DNA from 2 places in the Kistimonas scapharcae genome. Region 1 is predicted to be linked to the other one. Evidence: predicted binding sites of a transcription regulator. Region 1 holds the regulator's gene; the other holds the start of a gene.
What was found. The regulator PhoB, encoded in region 1, activates phosphate uptake and scavenging genes when phosphate is short. The targets are predictions, from matches to a motif close to TGTCATANNNNTGTCANA.
Positions count from the first base shown of each region.

Region 2: a site for PhoB is predicted at 1,571-1,588, ahead of ABD892_RS20285 (PA3496 family putative envelope integrity protein). Genes of this name have one in related genera too.

Region 1 covers NZ_BAABFL010000452.1:15,396-25,619, forward strand. The annotation lists gene ABD892_RS19830 (hypothetical protein) at 1-949, shown strand, start outside; gene arsB (ACR3 family arsenite efflux transporter) at 989-2,008, opposite strand; gene ABD892_RS19840 (arsenate reductase ArsC) at 2,019-2,495, opposite strand; gene ABD892_RS19845 (ArsR/SmtB family transcription factor) at 2,591-2,905, opposite strand; gene ABD892_RS19850 (SCP2 sterol-binding domain-containing protein) at 2,998-3,402, opposite strand; gene ABD892_RS19855 (HU family DNA-binding protein) at 3,559-3,834, opposite strand; gene ABD892_RS19860 (rubredoxin) at 4,104-4,313, opposite strand; gene ABD892_RS19865 (YbhB/YbcL family Raf kinase inhibitor-like protein) at 4,332-4,907, opposite strand; gene phoR (phosphate regulon sensor histidine kinase PhoR) at 5,094-6,407, opposite strand; gene phoB (phosphate regulon transcriptional regulator PhoB) at 6,489-7,175, opposite strand; gene ubiA (4-hydroxybenzoate octaprenyltransferase) at 7,303-8,184, opposite strand; gene ABD892_RS19885 (chorismate--pyruvate lyase family protein) at 8,251-8,781, opposite strand; gene ABD892_RS19890 (S1 family peptidase) at 8,999-9,826, shown strand; partial or broken gene ABD892_RS19895 (IS3 family transposase) at 9,949-10,224, shown strand, end outside.
Region 2 covers NZ_BAABFL010000455.1:9,893-16,692, forward strand. The annotation lists gene ABD892_RS20275 (gamma-glutamylcyclotransferase family protein) at 1-36, opposite strand, end outside; gene hexR (transcriptional regulator HexR) at 595-1,449, shown strand; gene ABD892_RS20285 (PA3496 family putative envelope integrity protein) at 1,640-1,831, shown strand; gene ABD892_RS20290 (class I SAM-dependent methyltransferase) at 1,771-2,352, opposite strand; gene ABD892_RS20295 (hypothetical protein) at 2,463-2,651, opposite strand; gene eutC (ethanolamine ammonia-lyase subunit EutC) at 2,654-3,487, opposite strand; gene ABD892_RS20305 (ethanolamine ammonia-lyase subunit EutB) at 3,484-4,896, opposite strand; gene ABD892_RS20310 (hypothetical protein) at 4,964-5,158, opposite strand; gene ABD892_RS20315 (hypothetical protein) at 5,212-5,421, opposite strand; gene ABD892_RS20320 (ammonium transporter) at 5,441-6,778, opposite strand.

The DNA.
Region 1 (10,224 bases):
GGATGTACATCAGAGTAGAGAAGCGTCAACTTGCTACCTGATTACTGCGATCTCGTCACTGATGAAATCAGAGGATAAGTTCAAGATTTTATGTTCCAACATTTTTGTCAATAAACCTGTCAATTCAAAAACAAAATCAGCTGATTCAGGAGACACCTATCAAACCGTCACCATAATATTCAGGGATCATCATACAAAAGAGCGTGTACCTGTCACTGTCACCTGTGACTTATTGTTCGATCAAACTGATCATAGTCATTTTAGTGACAGCGTTGTGACACTGTACCCGCTACTTGAGAAAGCTTTTCTGAGCTACCTGATAGCAAAAACTATTCAGCTCACTGAACGATATAGCAAACTTCCTCCCGAACCAAAACAGGAAACGCTAAAAGGTAAAGATCAGAAACAACATCATGATCCTCATGCCGAGGAACGAGCCGAGATTTGTGCAGCTTCCAATGATTTGTTATCAGGCGATAAACGTTCCATTATAGATCTTGGTCGTGCCCCACTTGCCTATGCAGTATTACCTCGCCAATCCCCTGATCAAGACGCTGATGCTGATGATGCCCCGATTTCCTTTCTCTTAGATCTAACGGAAGAAAACCTGCAAAGACTTGAGCAACATCTCAGCGGCGGAGGTTCAGCTGTTATCGGAACAAAAGCTATACAACATTTTCCCAAAGCCTCCCTATTACAGGGATTCAAACCTCATCATATGTATGTTGTTCTTGATAAAGGATCGAAAATTCTGGATGACGGCTCCCAAATCCCTGGTTTTTTTTTACTAGACCCTTATGGCGAACAACGTGCTGAGATCAGGGCGCTTAAGGTAATAAGCAGCAAAATTCCAAAAGAAGTATCTGGCAATCTCAGCAGCAGCGCGCTGAAGTTTATCGAACGAGACCAACTCAGCGCGCACTTTTTAGGTGGATCAATGTACGGGTAACCCAGTAATACGAGTACAACAATACATTGCAACTGGTGGTTAATTGCTTATGGCTGAAAATTGTCCTCGCGTTCGATTTGCGTACGCTACAAGAGAGAGCATCACCGGCACTTCAACCAGAACACCCACAACGGTTGCCAAAGCAGCCCCTGAACTCAAACCAAACAGACTGATTGCTACAGCCACCGCCAACTCAAAGAAATTGGATGCGCCAATCATCCCACCAGGTGCTGCAATACAGTGAGGCTGTTTCCACTTTCTCATCCAGACATAAGCAATGGCAAAGATCAGGTACGTCTGCAGTAACAGCGGAATGGCTATCATCACAATATCCAGCGGATTGCTGAGGATTTTCTCGGCCTGGAAACCAAACAACAGAATAACTGTGCCCACTAACCCGACGATAGACAACGGTTTCAGTTTTGCACCAAGCGCCTGCAATGCTGACTCCGAACGCATCGCCTTACGCGTCAACCAACCGGCCACTAGCGGGATAACAACAAACAACGAAACCGACAGCAACAGTGTATCCCAAGGTACAAAGACATCCGTGACCCCCAGAAGAAATGCAGCAATAGGTGCAAATGCAATAATCATCACCAGATCATTCACAGCCACCTGTACCAGGGTATAGTTCGGATCCCCTTTGGTCAGTTGGCTCCAGACAAACACCATCGCCGTACACGGTGCCACACCCAGCAGGATCATACCGGCGATATACTGTTCACCCAGTTCTGCAGGAATCCAGGCCGAGAAAATGTGTCGCATGAACAGAACGGCCAATAACGCCATGGTGAAGGGTTTGATCAACCAGTTCACCGTCAGGGTAATGACCAATCCTCGAGGACGACGATGGACATTTTTCACCGAGGCAAAGTCCACCTGCATCATCATCGGGTAGATCATCAGCCAGATCAGCACAGCAATAGGGAAATTGATGTTGGCGTATTCCAGCTCCCCAAGCCAGGCGAACTGCGTCGGAAAGATTGATCCACCCACAATACCGGCCAGCATGCCAAGGCCAACCCAGACACTCAGGTAACGCTCGAAAATACCCATGTCATGTCTCCTATATTGACTGTTCGTGAATCTGTGCGAGAGCACCCAGCCATTCGCTGTCAGACAAATCGTCCGGTAGTGCAATTAATGCACTGATCCGTTGTTCCAATTGCTGGAAAGTCAGCTCAAACGCAGCACTGATGGCTTCCTGGTCACCTGTCACCCCTGCCGGATCGGGTAATCCCCAGTGAACTTTCAGTGTCTTGCCGGGAAATATCGGGCAAGCCTCTGCCGCCGCGTTGTCACAGACTGTGATGACCAGGTCAATGGGCATTTCAGTAAACGCCTCAAGTCCTTTACTGCTGAGCCCAGAGGTGTCTACGCCATGCTGCTGTAAAACCGATAAAGCACCGGAATTCACCTGGCCGGCTGGTTGGCTGCCCGCACTGTGGCCAGTGAACCGCGTCCCACCGAGATGGTTTATTAATGCTTCGCCGATGACACTACGGCAAGAGTTGCCTGTACATAAAACCAGAATATTCTTCATAACTTGAACCCTTTTTACGTTAATCGACGAATAACGATTAAGGAATGCTAAAAAATACCCGGTACATGGTCGATCCAGGTATAGGGTCATCAGATTTACAGGTAATCAAGCAATGTCCGGAACTGCGCCACTGCTTCAGTGTTCAATGAAAAGCAGGTCCGCGGATGCTGCACTTCCGCATGGATAAAACCGGCTTCTCGCAAGATGCGCAAATGCTCAGAAACCGTTGACTGGGCCAGCCCCAGCTGTTCCACGAGGTCACTGCCAAGACAGCTGTCACTGACTGTCAGAATCCGCAGCAGCCTGATCCTGGCAGGATGTGCCAGGGCCTTCGCGCAGGTGGCCAATGCCTGTTCCCGTGCTTCATCCACGGCAATATCGTTAAGGCTACTCAGACATTGTTTTGTCATGGCTATCAAACCCTTCATCGTCAATCGACGATGAAGGTATAAAACCCACGCTTGTCTGTCAATCGGTTTTCACCGCAGCAGACAACAACCCATCAAGCCGCTTTTTTGGGTTCGGCGCTTTTCGATTTTTTCTTTTTCCCGGGCTTCAGGTACTTGGTCAGTGACTGGAACCACATGACCAGTGCCGGATTACCCTGGATAACAATATCCCGGTCCTGAATACCCTGCATGAAGGCGACTTGTGCATTCTTGGCCGTCAGCGCCTTCAGCCCTTTCTCTGCAGAGGTGAAATTGATGGCAAACGCCGGGGAATCCACGGTACCACTCCGGGCGCGGACACGCTCATCCTTCACAATGTAATGGCGGGCAACGCCATCATCACTGGTAATCTGGAATACCAGGTCTTTGTCTTCCAGCTTTTTCCGGAAATCCGGATTAGTGCGGCTGGCACGTGCCATCAACAAGCCCAGCGCCCAAAGCAGCAAGCGAAATTTCATTCTAAGACTCCCCCGTGGGTGTTTCCTGATTCAGCCGAGGCATTCTAGCGGGTGACAACGAGATGTACAGTGGCAGGTAGGGTGTGATGCTAAACGTCAGCGGCCAGTAAACAAGACGACATACTGGCCGGCTTATGGCCGGCCAGATAAACGGAATCAGTCGTTTACTGCTTCCTTGAGCGCCTTGCCAGGCTTGAAGCCAACGGTGGTGCTGGCCTTGATCTGGATCGGTTCGCCAGTCTGGGGATTTTTACCCATACGGGCACCACGCTCACGGGATTCGAAAGAACCAAAACCGATCAGGTTTACTGATTCCTTACGCTCAAGCGCCTTAGTGATTTCATCAAGGAGAATGTTCAGTGCGTCAGTGGCTTTGTCTTTGGTGAGATCGGCACGGTCTGCGATAGCATCAACAAGGTCTGGTTTGCGCATATTTTTCCCTCTCGACTCCTTGGAGTATTTTTTCTTCTTTTGGGTTTTCCATACCGGGCCAGTTCCTGTACCCGGAGAGAAAGCTGCCTGACACCGTGTGTTGTGGTGCAGAACTCAACCTTAAAACAGTCTGCTACTACAGGGCAATACCCTGAAGCCCTCTATTCTCTGGAAAAACTGTCAATTTATCGAAGTGCTGCCAGAAAAAACACAACAGATAGTTTGTCAGTGAAACCCATGACTCGATATATGGGATTTTGATGTTTTCTTTACAAAATCAGCTTCATCTCAAAATCCTGCTTGCAGGTACCGCAATCCGGGCATAACCAGTCCTCCGGTACATCATCCCAGCGAGTGCCCGGCGCGATACTGTCTTCTGGCCATCCCTCAGCTTCATCGTAAATAAATCCACAGATAACACACTGCCACTTGCGCCATCCTTGCTGTTTTGCGCTATCGGTTTGCGCATTTGAGGACATGACCAGAAGCCATATAGATTACAGACCTCGGGCAAAGGGCGCGGTCAGCGTTGCCGTATCAATGGTGTGCGCATTCACAACAAAACCGGTGAGTGCGCCGGATGCGTCCTTGGGAACACTGACTTTATCCACATCAAGGGCATGCAACACAAACTCATACAGATGGACACTGCCCTGTGGTGGACAAGGGCCGCCATAGCCGTAAAAGCCATAATCATTTCGCATTTGTAAGGCACCTTTGGGGGCAACTGTTCTATTCACGTCACCGGCACCTTCTTTCAGCGATGCCTCACTGGCGGGAATATTGATCATTTGCCACTGCCAGAAACCACTGCCCGTCGGGGCATTCGGGTCATAGACCATCAGGGCAAAACTTTTTGTGCCCGGAGGCGCTCCCGTCCAGCTGATGGCAGGCGACACATTGCTGCCATTACAGCCAAAGCTGTTGTATTCCTGTTTCTTGGCCATCATGCGCAGTGGGGAAATATCCGGGCTGCTAAGCCGAAAGCTTTTCTCCTGGGGCGTCGATGCACAGGCCGGTAATGACAACGCGACCGCACCTAACAGGAAACCCGTTAAACATTGCGTTTTCATGGTGATACTCATCAAGATGGGCGGTATGACAGGGAACGTCCCCGTTGCCGGGCAGGCCTCACAGTAATGAACACTGCTGGCAACGAAGTACTGCAAGATAAACGACATTTGCCAGAAGAAGATGGCACATAATCGCCATATGGCAAGTCGGTCGGTTAAGAAAAGGTCAACGCAAAATAAGCGTCCTCAGCCACACTCCCGTCTCACGGCAGGAAAGCGACAGGAGAACGTGCTGCCCTTACCCGGTTTACTGCTGACGTCTAACACGGCATTGTGACGCAGCAACACATGCTTGACGATGGCCAGCCCCAGACCCGTTCCACCGGTTTGAGAATGGCGCCCCTTGTCCACCCGGTAAAAACGCTCCGTCAACCTGGGTAGGTGCTGTGGATCAATACCGATGCCGTTATCCTTCACCTGAAGCGTGGCGCCATAATTGTTCTCCAGCCAGCGAACCTTGATATCGCCTCCTTCCGGCGTATATTTCACAGCGTTGTAAACCAGGTTGGAAAAGGCGCTGCGTAACTCCTCACGGTTTCCGGTCAAGCAGGCACTGTCAGGACACTCTAGCTTGACACGGTGTTTGCCATCACTGTAAGCCATGGCGTCATTCACAACAGTATCCAGCAGTTCATGAACATTCACAGCGCCCTGGTCAACCTGGTTGTCAGAGGTTTCAAGCCGCGACAGGGTCAGCAGATCACTGATGATATTCTGCATCCGCTCCGCCTGGGTCAGCATCTGCGTCAGCGCGCGCTTCCAGACCGGCGGTGCTTTGTCCGGCATCAATGCCAAACCATCCTGCATCGTCTCCAGGTAACCCGTAATCACCGTCAGTGGTGTACGCAACTCATGGGATACGTTGGCTACGAAATCTTTCCGCATGACTTCCAATTGATGCAACCGGGTAATATTACGCACAACCACCAGTCGATTATTCGTCCCGTAAAGCGTAATGGAATATTGCAGCCGGATGTTCTCAATCACCGGAGAAGAGAGTTCCAGCGGTTCGCTATAGGCATTCTGCTCAAAATAACGGATAAACCGGGGATCGCGAATCAGGTTGGTAATGTGTTGTCCCTGATCGTCAGGATTACGAAAACCGAGTAATTGCTCTGCGGCCGGGTTCCACCATTCAATACAGCCCTGGCTGTTGACCATGACAATCGCGTCACTGAGCGCACCGGTGGACGCCTGCACCCGATCAATAACGGCTTGTAACCGACGCCGGGATTTCTGCTGTCGTCGCTGAAGACGGTAGATATTATCGAAGATTACCCCCCAGAGACCGTGACTGCTGGGAGGTTCCTGTTCTGAAAACTCACTGGCTTCCAGCCAGTGGCCAAGGCGAAACATCTGGATCAGGGTCCAGACCAGATAGCCGGAAATTCCCAGTAATAAACACAGGGTCACCTGGTCAGTGACCAGCCCCAGCAACAGGCAGGCACCCAGCAATAGCACCAGCCGCCGGACAACAGCAGACTGCCAGTTACGATTCACGTTGGATCAACCCTTTACGATAACAATCCCTGCCGATCATCCAGAGACAGGATGCAGGCATTCGGCTTATGATTCAGACGATCAGGCCCGTGTAGAAAAACGGTATCCGGTTCCCCTGACAGTCTGCACCAGACGCTCATATTCATTGCCCAGTGCCTTACGCAGCCGGCGGATGTGAACGTCAACCGTGCGTTCTTCCACGTAGACATTACCGCCCCAGACATGATCAAGCAACTGACCCCGGGTATAGGCCCGTTCCTGGTGGGTCATGAAGAACTGGAGCAGGCGGTATTCGGTCGGCCCCATGTCGGAAGGATTGCCATCTATTGTGACTCGATGACTGACAGGATCCATCGTCACCCCTTCCACCACGATCGGCTCATTCTGGTCAGCAGTACCGGCGCGGCGAAGAACCGCTTTCAGGCGCGCCACCAATTCACGAGGAGAGAAAGGCTTGGTGATGTAATCATCTGCCGTCTCCAGACCCTGGATTTTATTATCTTCTTCGCACTTCGCAGTCAGCATGATGACCGGAATATCGGCGGTCAATTCGTCCCGCTTCAGGCGACGGGCAAACTCAATACCACTGCCGCCGGGCAGCATCCAGTCGAGCAGGATCAGGTCAGGCCGCTGATCGACAATAATGCCATGGGCCTCGGCGCAGTTTTCCGCTTCCAGACAATGGTAGCCAGCCATCTCCAGCGCCACCATGATCATTTCGCGAATGGGCGCTTCATCGTCCACGATCAGAATATTGTTGCCTGTCATTACCCTGTCCCGTCTCCCTGTTTCTGGCTCCGAGCCGCCAGTTATTTAGTAGGGATTACACCGGCTGAATGTTACAGACAAATGACAGCCAGCTGAAAACGTAGAAACCAGTTCAAACGCAGCACTCTTACCCACTGATCAGGTAGTTACCGAAAATACCGGCAAAGATGGTCATACCCACCCAGTGGTTATTCAGGAATGCCTTGAAGCAGCCATCCCGTTCACGGGTGCGCGTCAGGCGGTACTGATACACAAACAACCCGGCAGCGCCCACCAGCCCCAGGTAGTAGAACCAGCCCAGCGACAGTTTCGCCCCGACAAAGAGTAGTCCCACCAGCGCCAGTATCTGCAGTACAGCATTGATCAGCGTATCCAGCTCACCGAAAAGGATAGCCGTTGATTTAATGCCGATGCGCAGGTCATCATCCCGATCCACCATGGCGTATTGGGTATCGTAAGCTACTGTCCATAGCAGATTGGCCGTAAACAGCAACCAGGTCATCGCCGTGAGCTCACCGGTCTGAGCCGCCCACGCCATAGGGATCGACCAACCGAAAGCAGCCCCCAAAACGACCTGGGGAAGGTGTGTATGCCGTTTCATAAAGGGATAGATCACCGCCAGTCCCAAGGCGCCAAACGACAGGCCAATTGTCAGCGGGTTGGTCAACAGCACCAGAATAAAAGACATCAGCACCAGTCCGGAGAACAGGCCTAGCACTTCTTTCTCGGCGATTTTTCCGGTGACGATCGGTCGCATGCAGGTACGTTTCACATGCCCGTCAAACCGGCGGTCTGCATAATCATTGATGACACAACCGGCACTGCGCATGAGTACAACACCGGTGACAAAAATCGCCAGCACCCCCAGATTCGGCACACCTTCTGCGGACAGCCAGAGCGACCAGAGCGTCGGCCACAGCAGCAGTAACGTGCCAATGGGCTTGTCCAGGCGCATGAGCCGGATAAAGTCGTCGAGGCGAGGAAAATAGCGGGTGAGCGTCGCCTTCATGGGTCCCCTGAATTCTTGCATTATTTCCGCCGCAGTCTAAAAGTCCTCACGGCGGGCTGCAACCGTTTAGGGGTCAGGCAGAAAAAACTCGCTGACCAAAAGGGGTTGGCCTGAGAGGTAAAAAACAGAACGTCGGCCCCATGAGGTTTGTTCATCGTAATCAAAGGGCAGACAACCATTAAACGTCCGGGCAGCCAACGATGAGACTTCGATCTCCCCACGTTTAAGATTGGGGTCAGCAAACAAAACCTCACCTAATGGTCGGTCTTTCAGCTGAAGCAGGCAGCGGTTACCTCCCTGCAGCGACGTCACAGGCAAAATACTGCGGGCAAAGACCTTGGGCTGGTCATTACAGATCAGCAGTACTTCCCTGATGCTGGCGCGGGTCCGATCATGGAGATCCAGCGCCTGTCGCTCGTCCAGCCGGGGAATCCCCCAGTCATGCCGGAGTACCTCAACCCTGAAAGTACCGGGAAAATCCTGCTGGAGCTTCAGGGTCAACGACCCCCTGTGTAACAGCCAGGTACGCCATTCTTCCGGCGTGGTCAGTGCCTGTGCCGGTCGCCAGTCCTGGCCTGAGAGACAACATGAAGACATGGTATTTATCGTTCCCAGAGTTAGGGCGGAGCATGCGCTATCACCCGGCCTGATGCAAGCCAGAAACAAACCGAACGAATGGCGTAAAAGCGGCACCCCCGACCATTAAATCCAAGGGAACCACGTACACATTTTATGGTCTTACTAAGACAGATGGCTGTAATCAGTCCCTTTCGGAGACAGCCAGCTATTTCCCGGGATGGAGGTCAAAACCGCAATGGACACGCTATTTCACCGCTATTCACGCTCAATTCTTCTGTCACTCAGCCTGCTGGCTTCCCCGTTTAGTGCCGCCCACAGCATTGATGATGCTCAGGCGCTTAAGGTCATAGGAGGACAGCCAATTACCGATGACAGCCAGCCCTGGCAAGTCTCTCTGCAGGATATGGGACAACATTTCTGTGGCGGTTCCCTGGTCGCACCCCAGTGGGTGATGACCGCAGCCCATTGCGTGGAAGATTATGACAACGACCCGGCTGCCCTTGAAAGCCTGGACATACGGGTTGGCGTCACGGATTTATCGGATACCTCTCAGGGCGTTTATGCCGAAGCCGCCGCCATCTTTGTGCCAACCTGGTGGGAAGGTGAAGGGGACATTGCCCTGATCAAACTGAAAGAACCCATCACCGACATCCCCTACCTGCCGCCCGCTGACGAACGCACCATGCGGGAATCCGGCTACGAAGGCGCCATGGCCACTGTTTCCGGCTGGGGTGTGACGGATGATGAAAACACCGGCCTGCCTGATGTGATGCATACGGTGAACGTGCCCATTGCCCCCTGGTATTTCTGTGCCATGTTCAACAGTGAAAATGGCGATCTCTCAGAGAACGAAATCTGTGCGGGCTATATCGATGGCGGCAAGGATGCCTGCTATGGCGACAGCGGTGGTCCGTTAATTATCAAGCATCACGGCCGTCCGGTTCAGGCAGGTATCGTTTCCTGGGGTAGTGGATGTGGACAACCTTACAAATACGGTGTCTATTCCAGGGTTGCGTCGTTCTCCGACTGGCTTCGCAGTACGATTAGAAACAATAGTGACTGACAGCCCGATCAGCCCCGATCTAAAAACAACCCCGATAGACTAACGGGAGTCCCTACGTTGTAATCGCGGGTTGCAAAAGTATCAGTTTTTCCCATTGCTGTACCAGCTGATTCTGAAATAGTCCCCAAAAAATCAACAAGACCTATCCCTATCTGCTAAAGGGGTTAACAATCAATCGTCCCAACCAGATGTAGGCGACAGATATAATCTATATCCCCATGAAGCGTGGTTTTATGTACCTGTTTGCCATTATGGACTGGTACAGTCGGTGCGTGCTGGCATGGCGGTTGTCCAATACTATGGACGCTGACTTTTGTGTTGATGCGCCTGAAGAGGCGCTGGATAGCTATGATGCCCCGGAAATCTTCAATAGCGATCAGGGAAGTCAGTTCACCAGA
Region 2 (6,800 bases), on a different contig from region 1:
ATACAGAATCACTATCGCAAAAATGTTATTTAACATCCTTCCATCCTTGTCATCAGTCTTAAAAATTAAAAAACATAAAATGAAGGAAGGCTGCCTGAACCATAACAGTCATTGCCTGACAGATAACATGGGCAAAAAACGACTATTCGTTGAAAATAGAAATAGCACTACAGGCTTACTGGTTTTGTACGCAACTATTGCAGATCCGATTCATGCTATTAGCGCTGATCAGACACCAAGGCCGCACATTGGATACCCTGTAATGAAAGAATCATCTTGCCTCCTTCCTGATAACTACAAAAGACCTTCAACAGACCTGAAAATTCCCTGAAAATAGTATCTCCCCCCTTCAATTGTCTGACATCCTGATACAGTGGTTAGCCCTGCATTTTTTCAGGACTGCATCAATAAAAAAGACACCCACACAGAACCGCATGCCAGCATGACTGTAGTTTTACTACAAAAAGATTACAGGCCTGGCCACTGATTTTACTGACAATTACTGACAACCTCGCTAGAAAGATAGGCACTTACCACTATCATCCCTGTTACCCTTGTTGTATAACTACAGCCCAAAAATAAACCGGTCATCCAATGCCCCCAACGAACCTGCTGCAACATATTGATGAAAATCGACCTCTCCTCAGGAAGTCGGAGCATAAGGTGGCGGATTATGTGGCGGCGCATCCCGCCAATGTGATTCATATCAGCATTGCTGATCTGGTTTCTCACTGCGGCGTCAGTGAACCTACGGTACTTCGTTTCTGCCGGGCTATTGGTTGTCACGGTTTTCAGGATTTCAAATTACAACTGGCCCAGAGTCTGGCCAGTGGCGCCAGTTTTGGTCAGTTTGAGGTGACAGGGGAAGAATCCACTGGCGACTTCAAGCAGATGGTCTTCAACACCACTATCAGCAACCTGATTGATATCCGTGACCAACTGAATTCAGAACAACTGGAACAGGCCATCGCCCTGCTCAGCCAGGCACAACGGATTGAATTCTATGGCTATGGCGCCTCGGGTATTGTGGCGACAGATGCCCAACACAAGTTTTTACGCCTGCAGGTGACAACCGCCGCCTATTCCGATCCGCACATGCAATTTATGTCTGCGGGAACGCTGACGTCTGACGATGTCGTTATCGCTATTTCACAGACCGGACGCACCAAAGAGTTACTGCACGTCATCCAGCTGGTGCAAAAACAATCTGCCAAAGTCATTGCACTGTGCCCTTCCAACACGCCGATGGCCAGTGCCTGTGATATTCATGTACCCATCAATGTGCCGGAAAACACGGATATCTATACGCCACTGACATCACGCATCGCACACCTTGTCGTGATCGATGTTCTGGCCATGGGCGTCGCCATGTCAAGGGGGCCGGAGCTGGCGCAGCAATTGCAAACGGTTAAGAAAAACCTTCGCTCACTGAGACTTACACAAAAGTAGCAAAGCGCCATGAACCGTTACTGGAAATTTAAACGACAATGGCATATTTCCTACAATCAACCGGTATAATCTCGCTTGAGTAAAAACCTGTCGCTTTATACAAATGGCTATAGCGAAATAAGGTCATAAAACAGCAACAGACTCCGGTCACCATTCGCATAACAAGTAATAACAAGAAGGGAGTGGCACAATGACTGAACCACGCACCAGCACCACGGAAGAGATAGTAAGCCCGTTTATCCAGGATAAGGACAAATCTAACGATCCCCTGCCGGAAAAAGCAGCCGAACGCTCACTCTATATCCGTCGCGCCATAGAAGATCATTTCGAGGAAAAACGACTCAAGGCGTTAAGCGATGATGGTTGGTGGGACAACATATAAACCCACAACCGACTCCCATACCAGTCACCTAAAGGGTATTCAGACGCTGGCGTCCAACCGGGAACGGAGAACGTACTGCTGACGAGCTGACACGACTGGTTAACCGATGCAGGCAGCAACAGCTCCCTGAGACGTAACATCTGCCCTGTGCAAAGATAACAGTAGATAAGCCCGCAATGATCCAGAGAGGCGCGGCGAAAGTCCCCATAGCGGACACTCAGGTTGTCCTGTCCGCTCAACACCTTTCGCAGGTAAGCCACAAGCCAGGGAACCGGTGAATTCTCCCAGGCGACCACCGCATTTTCCGGATACTTCCTGGCCAGGTACAGTGCTATTCCTCCCCAGCCACAGCCGAGCTCCAAAATCACACCATCGATGGTCTCGGGTAACCGATTATCCAGTGTGTCTGTCGTACGACGGCAGGAGGGTGTGGGGCCGATACCATTTTTCAGGGTGAAGCCGGCAATCAACACCACTACCAGAAACAGGCAAACCAGTACTGTAATTTCCAATGCTGCCATCGCTTATCCCGGAAGGTGTCCTGTGGATAACATCGGCGAGCAATAGCATGAGATGAATATGCTGGCTAACATCAGCACAGCACGTTAAGTGATGACCTCAACAAACCACCTTACCTGCTGTGTTTTTTCAGCAACCAGAGGTCATACCCGTTCACCAGGCAATGAATACATCCCGCCACCAGCATGGCGGCCATGACCGCGCCCATACCCCGCCATTCCAGCAGGTAAAACCCCATTGAACAGAGTAAAAACAGGGGATAGAAAAGGGTACGCTTCAGGATCAGCGACAGTTTTTCCACAATCAGTCCTTATGGTTATTTATCAAAAGATTACCGGTCTTTTTCTGCCCCGGAAGTGATGCTTCGCCTGCATCGGTCTCATCTTTGAGATAAACACCGGAGAGTTGCCGACGATCCGCTTCCTGCATGAGGTACATCAGCTTGTGCGTTGCCTCCTCGTAACTGAGCCCTTCATGGCGAATATTAGAGATGCAGTTACGTTGAGCATCGGTCTTGCCAGACTGTGGCTGCCAGGTGAAATAGATCCCCAGTGAATCCGGTGAACTGAGTCCCGGCCGCTCCCCGATCATCATCACCAGCAGACGGGCATTCAGCAATTCGCCGATCGGATCACCTACCGCGACCCTTCCCTGGACAACCAGACAGATCGGCGCACAGCGATAGTCCAATGGCGCAACCGCTGACAGTAAATGTTCCAGCATCGGTGGCGCATGATTCTGGACTGCAGTCGACGAAAGTCCATCAGCAATGACGACAGCGATATCAAAGCCTTCTGTCAGGCTGTGCTGACGAAGAAACTGTTCCGATTCCAGACTCAGCAAACGCCCCAGATCCGGTCTCTGGAGATAAGCGGCCCGGTCAGAAGCCCGACTTTTCAGCGACCAGATATCCACAGGAGAAAAACCACGAATCGCTTTCTCCAGCTGATCATTGTCCAGTGGTATATGCACGGCATCGCGCGCCCGGGCATGAGCCAGCTGGAAAGAGAGGTGGGCATCAGTGGGCAGGCTGACACCACTACGTCCCAAACCAATGCGTGCATCGGTATAGCGTCGCAGCAACTGCCAGGGGTTATCGATAAGAAAATCCTGTTTCGTCGGAGGTTCACTACTCATGATGTTATTGCTGTTGTCCCTGTCTCATTCACTATCACATGCCGAAACGCTGGCGGCAAACCGTGCTGATGGCGCATCAGCCGATTGTCCTGTTCCACAATACCCATCGTCTGCAACCAGTGTTCGAATTCCGGTGCGGCGCGAAGTCCTAACAGGTGTCTGGCATAAAGCGCATCATGGAACGAGGTCGTCTGGTAGTTCAGCATAATGTCATCAGAACCGGGAATGCCCATGATGAATGTGCCACCAGCCGCAGCAAATTGGGTCAGCAGCATATCCATATCATCCTGATCCGCTTCGGCGTGATTGGTGTAACAGATGTCACACCCCATGGGTAACCCCAGCAGCTTGCCGCAGAAATGATCTTCAAGCCCGGCACGGATAATCTGCTTGCCGTTGTAGAGGTATTCCGGCCCGATGAAACCCACCACGGTATTCACCAGCAACGGATCAAACTGTCGGGCAACCGCGTAGGCGCGTGCTTCACAGGTCTGCTGGTCAACACCGTGATGGGCATTGGCTGACAGCGCGCTTCCCTGACCGGTCTCAAAATACATACACTGCTGACCGACACTCCCCCGCTGTAATGACAAGGCTGCCTCATGGGCATCCTGCAACACGGACAAACTGACACCAAAACCCTCGTTCGCTCCCTGGGTGCCGGCAATGGACTGAAACACTAGGTCAACCGGCGCTCCCCGGTTCATCGCTTCGATATGGGTGGTGACGTGTGTCAGGACACAACTTTGTGTCGGGATGGCATAGTGCTGAATCACTTCATCCAGCAGATGCATTAACCGGATAACCGCTTCCAGGTTATCCGTCGCAGGATTAATTCCAATGACCGCATCGCCATTGCCATACAACAGACCATCCAGCACTGACGCCGCCACACCGGCAGGATCATCGGTCGGATGGTTGGGTTGCAATCGTGTCGACAGTCGTCCCGGCAAACCGATGCTATTCCGGAACCGGGTGGTGACCTGACACTTCTTCGCCACCAGAATCAAATCCTGAATGCGCATGATCTTGCTGACAGCTGCCGCCATCTCCGGCGTAATACCGGCACGGATGCTCGCTAGCGTTTGAGTATCTGCGAGATCACTCAGGAGCCAGTTACGAAAATCACCCACGGTTAAATGGCTGACCGGTGCAAATGCCTCAGAGTCATGGGTATCCAGAATCAGGCGCGTGACATCATCGGATTCATAAGGAATCAGCGCTTCATTCAGAAAGGTTTTCAGGGGAACATCCGCCAGCGTCAGCTGGGCTGCCACCCGCTCCTGTTCATCAACAGTGGCAATCCCCGCCAGACAGTCTCCGGAACGGAGCGGCGATGCTTTTGCCATCAGTGTCTTCAGGTCAGCAAACTGGTATTTCTGTGTACCGAGTACTATTCCGTAACCCATGCGTGAGCACTACTCCTGTTACTCATCGGTTTGTTTTATGGATTCATCCTGACCATTTGTGCGTCGATCAACACTCCAGGCTTCCCTGAGCTTTCTGACGGCGAAAGCTGCACTGCAACCGGCGATAAAGCGCTGTACATACATAATGACTGCGACTCAGGGCTGAATCCGTACAGGCCTCTCCGGCACATTGCTTACAGCCCGGCTGACGACAAGGCAGATAACGGCAACGACGTTGTCCCAGTACATTCCTGTAGCTCATGGATGCCTCCCAGCATGTCAGTGACGGGAAAGACACCTCTTTCCCGTTTTTCCTTAATCGTTATGCGGATCAAAGGCGCTGGCTTCGTGATGGATGATGGTGCCGATCAAACCGGCAAACACGCCCACCGCTGCGACGAAACACAGCCCTATGACAAAAGGGTTATCGGCATAGGTGAAATAAGCGCTAACCCCTTCCCAGCTGGTTATCGGTGATGCATTCATGATGGTGTTCTCCTGTTGGGTTAGACGGGCGGGAGTCATGCTCCCGCCGTTGAAAGAATCAGACTTTGTTAGTCGGCATATCAGGCGTCAGAGTAGAGGCGACGATATCCTGTGCCGGTACCGTTTCCGGATAAGGACGGGCAGGAATCTCCACCAGATCCAGCCCCAGGGCTTCGACCTTCTCGGGTACCCGCAGCATGTTGAACTGCTTCATGCCAAACGAGATGACATAACCGGGGATAAAGCCGAGCAGACACATGATGACAGCAGCCAGCAGCTGGCCGGTGAATGAGATTTCCGGCGCATCGCCCACGTTCGGATAACCCGCCGCAAAGAGGCCCACGAAAACCACACCGAGGAAACCACACCAGCCATGCACGGCCACCGCGCCGACCGCATCATCAATGCCACGCTTTTCAAGGAAGCGGCCAAACAGCGGCATGGTGAGACCACCAATCGCAGCCAGCACAAAGGCAAGACCGGGGTAATAAAGATCCAGACCTGCCGCAACCGTAATGATGCCGGCCAGACCACCAGACATGGTCATGAACGGCTCACGGGAGGTCAGGTAAGCGCCCACAACCCCGCCGGCAAAACCCATCAGGGTATTGAAGGCAAAGGCGGAAAGGTTTGTGGGTGTGTTGTAGATAGTGGTCCAGCCGGTATCGCCGCCGTTAAAGATGATGCAGCCACCGAGGAATCCGAAGAAACCGACAATGATCATCATCAAACCAATCAATGCCATCGGCATATTGTGCGGCACAATCGCCATCGGCTTGCCATCCACATACTTGCCGATACGCGGCCCGAGGTTGATCAAGACACCCAACGAGAAGAAACCTGCTACTGCATGCACGACACCGGATGCGCCCACATCGTGGTATCCCAGATCCTGCAGCAACCAGCCTTCCGGATGCCATCCCCAGGCGCCCGCCAGAATCCAGACCGCGGAGCCGACCACAACCGCCAGAATCAGATAAGCACTCAGGCGAATCCGTTCAATCACCGCGCCCGACATGATGGAACCGGTCGTTGCACCAAACATGGCGAACGCCGCCCAGAAGATACCGGTGCCCAAATCCGCCGCATCCGGTCCCATGCTGGTTGACCAGGGCAGAGCAGCCGCTGCTTCGACCGGAACAAAACCACCGGGAAACGCGTTATAAATCCACCAGCCAAAGAAATAGAACGTCGGGATAATCACCGCGAGCGTCAGGATATTTTTCATGCCTGACGCCAGAGCATTCTTCACCCGAGACGCACCAATCTCATAGGCCAGGAACCCGGCGTGGATCATGAACATGATCGCAGTGCACCACCAGTAGAACACCTCAATGTTCATCGCCTGGTGCATTTCAAAAGCCGCTTTCAGGGCTTCCATTTCGGTTGGGCTCATACTCACTCCCCAGTTAACCTGC